DNA from 3 places in the Photobacterium sp. CCB-ST2H9 genome. Region 1 is predicted to be linked to each of the others. Evidence: riboswitches for the same ligand, from Rfam matches in the RefSeq annotation. Region 1 holds a riboswitch; each other region holds the start of a gene.
The links. Region 1 has a riboswitch for thiamine pyrophosphate ahead of thiB (thiamine ABC transporter substrate binding subunit). Riboswitches for the same ligand answer to the same signal wherever they lie in the genome.

Region 1 (3,277 bases):
CAAGCATCTATTCCACGACTGGCGTTTTCTGGACGATGCGGGTAAGCAACCCAATCCGGAATTTGTCCTGAACTACCCGCGCTATCAGGGTGCCAGCATCTTGCTGGCCCGGGAAAACTTCGGCTGTGGTTCTTCCCGCGAACATGCCCCGTGGGCGCTGGCGGATTACGGCATCAAAGTAATGATTGCACCCAGCTTTGCCGATATCTTCTACGGTAACTCAATCAATAACCAGATGGTGCCGGTACGCCTGACAGAAACGGAAGTGGACGAAATCTTCCAGTATGTCGAAGCCAATGAAGGCGCCGAAGTGACGGTTGATCTGGAAACCATGACGGTCAGTGCCAACGGCAAATCGTATTCATTTGAAATCGACGAGTTCCGCCGCCACTGCCTGCTGAACGGTCTGGATAACATTGGCCTGACGCTGCAACACGAAGATAAAATCGCGGAATATGAAAGCAAGATCCCGGCTTTCTTAGCCTGATCTATACTCAAGAGTCAGCCTCAGACACCCTGCTCCGGCAGGGTGTTTTGTTCAGGTCTGCAGGCAAGACATCACACGAACCAGAAAGAAACGCGTTTCCTTTCGGTCTCTTAGATATCAGCCATCTACAGAGGTGTTCACATGTTTTCGTTCCGCCGGGCTCTGCCTTTATTCACTGTCCTGATTTTACTCAGCTTCTCATCAGCCCCCATGGCCGCGCCGAAAGCCGACCTCTGGCCGTTCTGGCAAACCAGCAACCCCCAAAGCACCACCACAGTAGATCACAGCGCCTGGCAAAGTCTGCTGAACACCTACCTGCTCGTCGCCCCACAACAGACCCGTTTTCGCTACGCTGCGGTCAGTCCGCAAGATAAAAGCAGCCTGAATCAGTATATTGCCGGGCTGACCTCACGCGATCCCCGTCGTTTGAACCGCAATGAGCAGTTCGCTTACTGGGTGAATATCTACAATGCGCTGACCGTCAAAGTGATCCTCGACCACTATCCGGTCAGCTCAATTACCAAGCTGGGGGGGCTGTTCAGTTTCGGGCCCTGGGATGAACAGCTGATCACCATTGACGGCAAAAAACTGTCCCTGAACGATATCGAGCACCGTATTCTCCGCCCGATCTGGCAGGACAAACGCATTCACTATGTGGTGAACTGCGCCAGTCTGGGCTGCCCGGATCTGCTGCCGGAAGTCATGCATGCCGACCAGATCAATGCTCAGCTCGACGGCGCCGCACGCCGGTTCATCAACAGCCCCAAAGGGGTCGATGACAAAGGCGGTCAAGTCCGGCTGTCTTCGATTTATGACTGGTATCAGTTTGATTTCGGCTCACTGACAGATCTGCAGAAACACCTCAACCGCTACCGCAAACAGCCGGTCACGCTCACCAGCCCAAGGTATGATTATGACTGGCGCCTGAATGAGATTCGCTAGTTCCCGGCTCCCAGACTGGCATCCGCTGATAATTCCGGCTGGCAACCCGTGCCCGCCCCGTTTACAATGAGAGCCGTTCTCATGGGGAGTCTCCGGACTGAGATCGTGTCTGTTTATGTATATGCAGCACACGGGACCCATTGAACCTGAACCAGGTCATGCTGGCGTAGGAATTGAGAAACTGAAAGCACATCATTACTTTCCCTTTTCGTGACTTTCCCGGGACGTGCTCCCGCTCACTCAACGCCGCGCCTTGAAGAAATCGGAATTCCCTGCCAAGCAGGTACTCAGGAGCGCTTTGTGAAACACATACTGACAGCTTTACCCTTACTGGTTGCCGCCTCGTCTGCAGCCGCTGCTCAACCGACTCTGACGGTATACACCTACAGTTCGTTTACCGCAGACTGGGGCCCGGGCCCTGCAATTGAAAAAACCTTCGAAAAAGAATGTGGCTGTGATTTACAGTTCGTCGCGCTGGACGATGGGGTGTCCATCCTCAACCGTGTCCGTCTGGAAGGCAAAAACACGAAGGCCGATGTCCTGCTGGGTCTGGACAACAACCTGATGACGGAAGCGAAGAAAACCGGGCTGCTGGCAAAAAGCGGTGTCGACACATCCGCTGTCACCATTCCGGGGGGCTGGCAGGATCAAACCTTCGTGCCTTTCGATTACGGTTATTTCGCCTTTATTTACAACAGCCAGAAGCTCAAGAACCCGCCAGCCAGCCTGAAAGCGCTGGTCGAACGTGACGACCTGAACCTGATCTATCAGGATCCGCGTACTTCGACCCCGGGGCAGGGTCTGATGCTGTGGGTGAAATCCGTCTACGGTGATCAGTCCTCTGATGCCTGGCAGCAACTGGCCAAGAAGACCGTGACCGTCACCAAAGGCTGGTCAGAAGCCTACAATATGTTCCTCAAGGGCGAGACCGATCTGGTGCTGTCTTACACCACTTCCCCGGCCTATCACATCATTGCCGAGAAGGAAGACAAATATAAAGCGGCCAACTTCAGTGAAGGCCACTACATGCAGGTGGAAGTTGCCGCTAAACTGAAGCACAGCCCAAATCAGGCGCTGGCGGATAAGTTCATGAACTTTATCCTGACGCCGGGCTTCCAGTCCCAGATCCCGACCGGCAACTGGATGTATCCGGTCACCGATCAGCCGCTGCCTGAAGCGTTCAAGGCACTGCCGCGTCCGGCCAAATCGCTGGAATTCAGTGCTGACGAAGTTGCGAAAGAGCGCAAAACCTGGGTCCGCGAATGGCAAACAGCCCTGACGCAATAATCCTGTAGGACTGACGTTGTTACTTTCCCGTTCCAGCCTGCCCGGCCTGCTGAGTGCCGGGCTCATTCTGATCCTGGTCGGCGGAGCGCTCAGCGCTCTGCTGACGCAGGCGACCGACATCCGGCCGCTGGCGCTCTGGCAGGATCCTTACCTGCGCCATGTTACTGCATTCAGTTTTCAGCAGGCCATTCTATCGACGCTGCTGAGCGTGCTCCCGGCCATCCCAGTCGCTTATGCCCTGTCACGCCGCCGTTTTCCCGGCCGGGCGCTGCTGCTGCGCCTGTTCGCCATGACCGTCGTTCTGCCGGTTCTGGTCGCCGTGTTCGGCCTGCTGGCCATTTATGGCAACAGCGGCCTGCTGGCCCAGTGGCTGGCGACGCTGGAGATGAAACTGCCTTTCAGTCTTTATGGCCTGAACGGCATTCTGCTGGCCCATGTTTTTCTTAACCTGCCGCTGGCCAGCCGGTTGCTGCTGCAAAGTCTGGAAGGCATTCCCGCCGAACAGCATCAGCTCGCCGCACACTTAGGGATGCGAGGCTGGCCGCTGTTCCGGCTGGTCGC
Region 2 (3,277 bases), 410 kb from region 1:
CACGTAAACCTGTTGAGTTTGATGATCGATGTTTTAGTAGGCGGTTGAGCATCAAATTGATAAATTTCGACATTCAGGGCTGGTAATTATCATCAGTCTATATACAATACTTACCACACGACAGGGGTGTAGCTCCAATTGGCAGAGCAGCGGATTCCAAATCCGCGTGTTGGGAGTTCGAATCTCTCCACCCCTGCCATCTCTTTTAAGCTCTCGCAGAAATGCGGGAGCTTTTTCGTTTTCAGCGTTTATCTAACGCGATACCGTACGGCATTACATCCTCAGAATGCTGAATTTATTCGAGCCCAAATCGAAAAAAAGCCTCATCTATGATGAGGCTGGTACCAATCTAAACTCTCACGTCAGTCTTAGCTTCTCATCATCAGCTGATAGCCAATAAAGCAGGCAGAAATACTCAGGAATACATTTAAGAGCAGGTTCAGTGTCATCTTGGCGTACTCGCCGTGCTGAAGCAGGACGACGTTATCCATGGAGAATGTTGAAAATGTCGTGAGGGCGCCGAGAAAGCCCAATCCGAGAATCGGACGCCATGGTGAGGCTTCAATCATTCCCTGATTCAGGGCTGACATCAGCAGTCCCATGATAAATGAACCGATGACATTGACGGCGAGGGTCCCATAAGGGAAGCCGCGTCCAAACAGGACAACAGACAGCTCGGCTATCAGATAACGGGCACATGCGCCAAAGGCTCCGCCAAAGGCAACATAGCTTAAAACGATGAGTTGATTCATTTGTACGCTGGTCTCTGTCAATCAAACCAGATACTAATACCATGAAATGAACCCTCTGTTGAGACAGTCACTAAGGTAATTCACAAAACAATGTGCTATACGGTGTTGTATTGCAAGCGTTCGTGAATTGAGGTGGTGATGAAGCTTTATAAAACGGTCTTGCTGGCACTCAACCCAGATGATCAACGGGCACAGCAGCTGGTCGTGAAAGCCGGGGTCGTGGCAAGCCATAACAATGCAGACCTACACCTGGCATATGTCGAGCCCGGGGTCGGTAATCTGAGTTTTTTGGATATTGAGCTGCAACTGAAAGAAGCCCATGACGATCAGGAGCTCAGGCGAATGGCGCAGTTGTCTGAATTAGCCACCCATTCTCCGCAGCCTGTGCGCGCGATGCATCTCTATGATGGTGATGTTGCAAAACATCTCATTGAACTGGCAGCAAAAATAAATGCAGACTTAGTGATTGTCGGCCATGCCAAAACGGATCTGCACTGGTTGCGAGAAGATGTCCGTCGTGAATTGGATCTGCATTTAAAGTGCGATGTGCTGATTTGTCGCTGATGCGTGACGGTTTTTACTGATTCCTGAAATTCAGTAAAGACCGCTTGCTGTCGGGATACACCTTTCTTATACTCGTTAGCTGAAACTTGTCGGAGTGCCAACTGGCTGAGACCGCATTGCGGGATCCGTTGAACCTGATCAGATTAGTATCTGCGAAGGGAACAAGAGAAAATCTTCTGCCTAGCTGTACCTGTCGTGTACAGCTGCTGTATCAGACGATGCGACACGCCCTACTTGTGTCCGCCTCTTGTTTACGCGCCCATCCGTCAAGCAACTTCCCAGAAATATCAGATGAAAGGAAATTGCTATGTCGAGTCGCAAGCAAGCGAGACTGGAAGCGAAACAATTTATTGATTCACTCACTACCCAAGCCTACCCGAATTCCCGAAAAATCTATGTCACCGGCAGCCGGGATGATATCCGTGTCGGCATGCGTGAGATTGCTCAGGCTGACTCCTTAGTCGGCGGGGATAAAAATAACCCGATTTTTGAGCCGAACGAACCGGTACGAGTCTACGATACCTCTGGCTTTTATACCGATCCGGAACAGACGATTGATATCTACAGTGGTCTGCCAAAGCTGCGTGAAAACTGGATTGAAGAGCGGAATGATACTGAGCTGTTGGATGAGCTGAGTTCTGCCTATACCAAAGAGCGTCTGGCTGATGACACATTAGATGAGCTGCGTTTTGCGCTCCGTGCCCGTGTCCGCCGGGCTAAGCCAGGCCAGTGCGTGACTCAGATGCACTACGCCCGCAAGGGGATCATCACGCCGGAGATGGAATATATCGCGCTCCGTGAAAACATGGGCCGCGCCCGTTACCGTGATGAAGTGCTGAACCAGCAGCATCCGGGACAAAGCTTCGGCGCCAACCTGCCCAAAGACATTACCCCTGAATTTGTGCGAAAAGAGGTGGCTGAAGGCCGCGCTATTATCCCGTCCAACATCAACCACCCGGAATCTGAGCCGATGATTATCGGTCGTAATTTTCTGGTGAAGGTGAATGCCAATATCGGGAATTCGGCGGTCAGTTCCTCGATTGAGGAAGAAGTAGAAAAACTGGTGTGGTCGACCCGCTGGGGCGGCGATACCGTGATGGACCTGTCAACCGGTCGGAACATTCACGAGACCCGTGAGTGGATCATCCGTAACAGTCCGGTGCCGATTGGAACCGTACCAATGTATCAGGCGCTGGAGAAGGTGAACGGCATTGCTGAGAACCTCAATTGGGACGTGTTCCGTGACACCTTGCTGGAGCAGGCGGAACAGGGCGTTGACTACTTTACGATTCACGCCGGTGTGTTGCTGCGCTATGTCCCGATGACGGCCAAGCGCGTGACGGGTATTGTTTCCCGTGGCGGTTCTATCATGGCGAAATGGTGTCTGGCACATCACAAGGAAAGCTTCCTGTATGAGCACTTTCGCGAGATTTGCGAGATCTGCGCAAAATACGATATCGCGCTGTCGCTTGGCGATGGCTTGCGTCCGGGTTCAGTCGCGGATGCCAATGACGAAGCCCAGTTCAGCGAACTGCGTACACTGGGAGAGCTGACTCAGATCGCCTGGGAATATGATGTACAGGTGATGATTGAAGGACCGGGGCATGTGCCGATGCATATGATCAAGGAAAACATGGAAGAGCAGCTCAAGCACTGCCATGAAGCTCCGTTCTATACCTTAGGCCCGCTGACGACCGATATTGCCCCGGGTTATGACCATATCACCTCCGGAATTGGTGCCGCGATGATTGGCTGGTATGGCTGTGCCATGCTGTGTTACGTGACGCCGAAAGAACACCTTGGCCTGCCGAATAAAGATGACGTGAAGACTGGCCTGATTACCTACAAACTCTGTGCTCACGCGGCTGATTTGGCCAAAGGACACCCGGGGGCGCAGGTCCGAGACAATGCATTGTCAAAGGCCCGTTTTGAATTCCGCTGGGAAGACCAGTTCAATCTGG
Region 3 (3,277 bases), on a different replicon from region 1:
GTCCGGGGTTGGCAGCGAGGTGATTTTTGCGGGCTGGCCTTGCATCAGGAACACAGAGTGTCCCAGACGGAGTGCTTCCTGAGGGTCATGTGTAATGAGCAGTACGGTTCGGTTTTCCAGCAGTTCTGCAGCCAGATCCTGCAATTTGTATCGTGTGACAGCATCCAGTGCTGAAAAAGGTTCATCCATTAATACGAGTGGCTGGTCCTGCATCAGGGTTCGGGCGAGTGAAACCCGCTGACGCATTCCGCCAGAGAGCCTTGATGGGGGGGTAGAGATGTATTTTTTTAAGCCGACGCGTTCTAACAGTTCAATCGCTTGTGACTGATGCGTCTCACTGACTTTTCCGTGTTTGAGCTGAACACCAAAGCAAACATTATCAAGCACATTCAGCCAGGGAAGCAGTAAATCCTGCTGAGCCATATAGGCAATCTGTGCATTCACAGGTTGGTTGCTGCTGGTTTTAATGCTCCCTTGCCAATGGACGTCGGCAGGTAATAATCCGGCTAGTAGCCTGAGTAATGTGGTTTTACCGCATCCGCTTTGCCCGAGAATGCAATGCCACTGGCCTGGGATTAAACTGAGATTCAGCTGTCTGAATAATGGCATTTCCTGATCAGGGTAATGCAGACGAATATTATTCAGCTGAACCCCCAAGCCTGCCTGCCGGTCAGTCATGTGGTTTTCTTCCTGACGAGTGATGATTTGCTCAGGCACCTGCTTCTCCTTAACGCGGCTGGAGTGAATAGAAGTGATGAACCGGGCCATGACCTTGGCCAATCCGAAGTTGATCCGCATGTAACAGGGCTTGCGTCAGATAGGCTTTCCCGCGTGTCACGGCTTCTGTGAGGGTGTATCCCTGAGCCAGATAAGAAGCAATCGCTGCAGACAGCGTGCATCCCGTGCCATGCGTGTTCTGCGTCTGAACTCGCGAAGCAGTTAGGGTGACGGTGTCACTTTCTAGGATGAGATAGTCCGTGCTTTGTGCTTCCTGTTCCCAATGTCCCCCTTTCAGCAAAACAGCTTCAGTGTTGAGTTGTTTCAACTGCTCAATCAGCGCTTCTTTTTCTTCTGTTTCTTTTGTGTACACAACAGTTGAAACTGTACCAGAAAGGGATGAAACATGGGTTAAAGCGACTGCTTCTGGCAGATTTGGCGTGATCAGTGTTGCCAGAGGAAGAAGTTCTGACTTCAGAGTGGAAATGGCTTCGGCTTCCAGTAATAAGTCACCGCTGGTTGCAACCATCACCGGGTCGAGAACGATGAATTTCGGCCGGTATTGACGCAGTTTTTTAGCAACAGCACGAATGATAGTCGCATCACTCAGCATGCCTATTTTTACCGATTGGATATCAAGGTCGCTGAAGACAGCATCCAGCTGTTGTTCAACAAACGCCGGGCTGACCGGAAAAATACCCGTTACGCTCTGTGTATTTTGAGCCGTCAGTGCCGTGATAACCGAACAGGCATAGCCGCCAGTTGCCGAAATGGCTTTGATATCAGCCTGTATCCCGGCACCACCACCACTGTCTGAACCTGCAATTGTCAGTGTAATCGGGGTTTTAATTTCTGGGGAAAGTTCATGGTGAGCTGGCTTGTTCATTTTCATCCCTTGGCATCAATATCATGATTCATGATGGGGCAGGGATGACGAACAGTCGCGATGGTCACTGAGCCGTCAGGAATTGGCGCTTAGTGGCAGGCAAGTCTGCTAGTTCCCTACGCCAGTATGAGCTGGATCAGGTTCAACGGGTCCCACAGCGTGGTCTCAGCCTTTCGACTCCCCGACTAACGTTTAATCATTCTGTATGTTCAACCGAAGCTTGTTGTCTTCAGTATCATTTTGCGTTGGCATTCTAACCCTGTTTTTTTGAAGAAAGCAAAAGAATTCCAGAAAATCTGTGCGGGCTCCGGACAGAGGTGTTAAAGAAAGCCTATGATATCGTTACCGTCAATAATTCTGGAGACATTCAGTGAAACAGCATCATCAGATTAATTACGTTGAATTTCCTGCAAGTAACCTGCCGGCAACAAAAGCTTTTTTTGAATCCGCTTTTGGCTGGTCATTTACAGATTATGGTGATGAATATACAGCTTTTTCGGATCAGGGGCTGGATGGGGGATTTTATGCGGCGCCCCTGAAATCTGAATCAGAAAAAGGTGCGGCTTTAATTGTGCTGTACAGTGATAATTTAGAAGCGACAGAGCAAAAAGTCATCGAAGCGGGCGGCAAAATTGTGAAACCGATTTTTGCGTTTCCCGGAGGCCGCCGGTTCCACTTTACAGAACCGAGTGGTAATGAACTTGCTGTCTGGGCTGCTCCCGAGTAGCAAAGCACCCGATTGATGAATGAAAAGAGCTCCTGACGGAGCTCTTTATCGTTCGGGCAATGATGTTGCTTAATTCACTGTTGTAATCCGGCTGCTTCGGTCACCAGACACTGTTCGCAGCTGGACACCACTCGCCGCTGCTGGTGGATTGAGGCGATCATAAGCCTGCCAACTTGCGCCCTGATCGACTGAGTACTCAATGGTCAGGCCAGGGAAGGTGGAGTTCGCCTTCAGGACACCATTTTCGAGGACGCCGCCAGGGACAGGCAGGTTGAACGTAATGCCGCTTTGCTCCAGTTTCGGCAGCACTTTCTGGCCCAGGAGGTTTGCGAAGCGGTTGTAGTCCGTATTACGGGCTGCCTTGTCTACAGGGGTGCCAGCGTTGTCATTGGCTTCCCAGCCCGCCGTATGCCATGCACGCTCGGCCAGACCCAGAACACGCGGGAAAGTCATCCCTTCGAACTGAGCTTCAGTACGGACTGTTTCAGCCCACAGCGAACCCTGAATACCCAATACATTTTCAGGTTTCAGGAGTTTTTTCACACCAGCACCGGCAACCACGTCTTCTTTCGTAATTGGTGCACCGGCACGGGTGAAGTCGGCATTTGCGAACACATCATCCGGCATGTAACCAAAGGTCTTCCGGGTGTCGGTGAAACGTGGCGCCCAATAGTAACCGCGTTCGTTTGGATCCGGCTCGTATGGATGGTCGAAATACAGGTGGCTGGCATGGTTGTAAACAACTTTATAGTCGTTGTTTGCCAGATTATAGGCACGGTCAGCAACACCCCATTCCCAGATATTCTGCCAGGCGTTACCCCAGAGCTGACTGTTGGCCATTTCAGAGCGGGGGTAGACTTGTCCGCTGTGCATCAGACCGTCTTCCCAGCCTGCCATATCCAGACCATAGTTCGCTGTAATGACAGAGATACGCTCGACAAAGTAAC

Region 2: linked by a shared signal. The riboswitch ahead of thiC (phosphomethylpyrimidine synthase ThiC) and the one ahead of thiB (thiamine ABC transporter substrate binding subunit) in region 1 are both predicted to bind thiamine pyrophosphate.
Region 3: linked by a shared signal. The riboswitch ahead of thiD (bifunctional hydroxymethylpyrimidine kinase/phosphomethylpyrimidine kinase) and the one ahead of thiB (thiamine ABC transporter substrate binding subunit) in region 1 are both predicted to bind thiamine pyrophosphate.

Annotation. Positions count from the first base shown of each region.
Region 1 is NZ_CP100425.1:3,103,895-3,107,171, forward strand. Features, by position in the region: gene leuD (3-isopropylmalate dehydratase small subunit) at 1-487, shown strand, start outside; gene L4174_RS14210 (DUF547 domain-containing protein) at 629-1,429, shown strand; TPP riboswitch at 1,502-1,620, shown strand; gene thiB (thiamine ABC transporter substrate binding subunit) at 1,730-2,716, shown strand; gene thiP (thiamine/thiamine pyrophosphate ABC transporter permease ThiP) at 2,733-3,277, shown strand, end outside.
Region 2 is NZ_CP100425.1:3,510,441-3,513,717, reverse strand. Features, by position in the region: tRNA gene L4174_RS16185 (tRNA-Trp) at 123-199, shown strand; gene crcB (fluoride efflux transporter CrcB) at 369-752, opposite strand; gene L4174_RS16175 (universal stress protein) at 891-1,316, shown strand; TPP riboswitch at 1,397-1,494, shown strand; gene thiC (phosphomethylpyrimidine synthase ThiC) at 1,624-3,277, shown strand, end outside.
Region 3 is NZ_CP100426.1:623,128-626,404, reverse strand. Features, by position in the region: gene L4174_RS19440 (ABC transporter ATP-binding protein) at 1-678, opposite strand, end outside; gene thiD (bifunctional hydroxymethylpyrimidine kinase/phosphomethylpyrimidine kinase) at 728-1,603, opposite strand; TPP riboswitch at 1,700-1,797, opposite strand; gene L4174_RS19430 (VOC family protein) at 1,974-2,330, shown strand; gene L4174_RS19425 (family 20 glycosylhydrolase) at 2,400-3,277, opposite strand, start outside.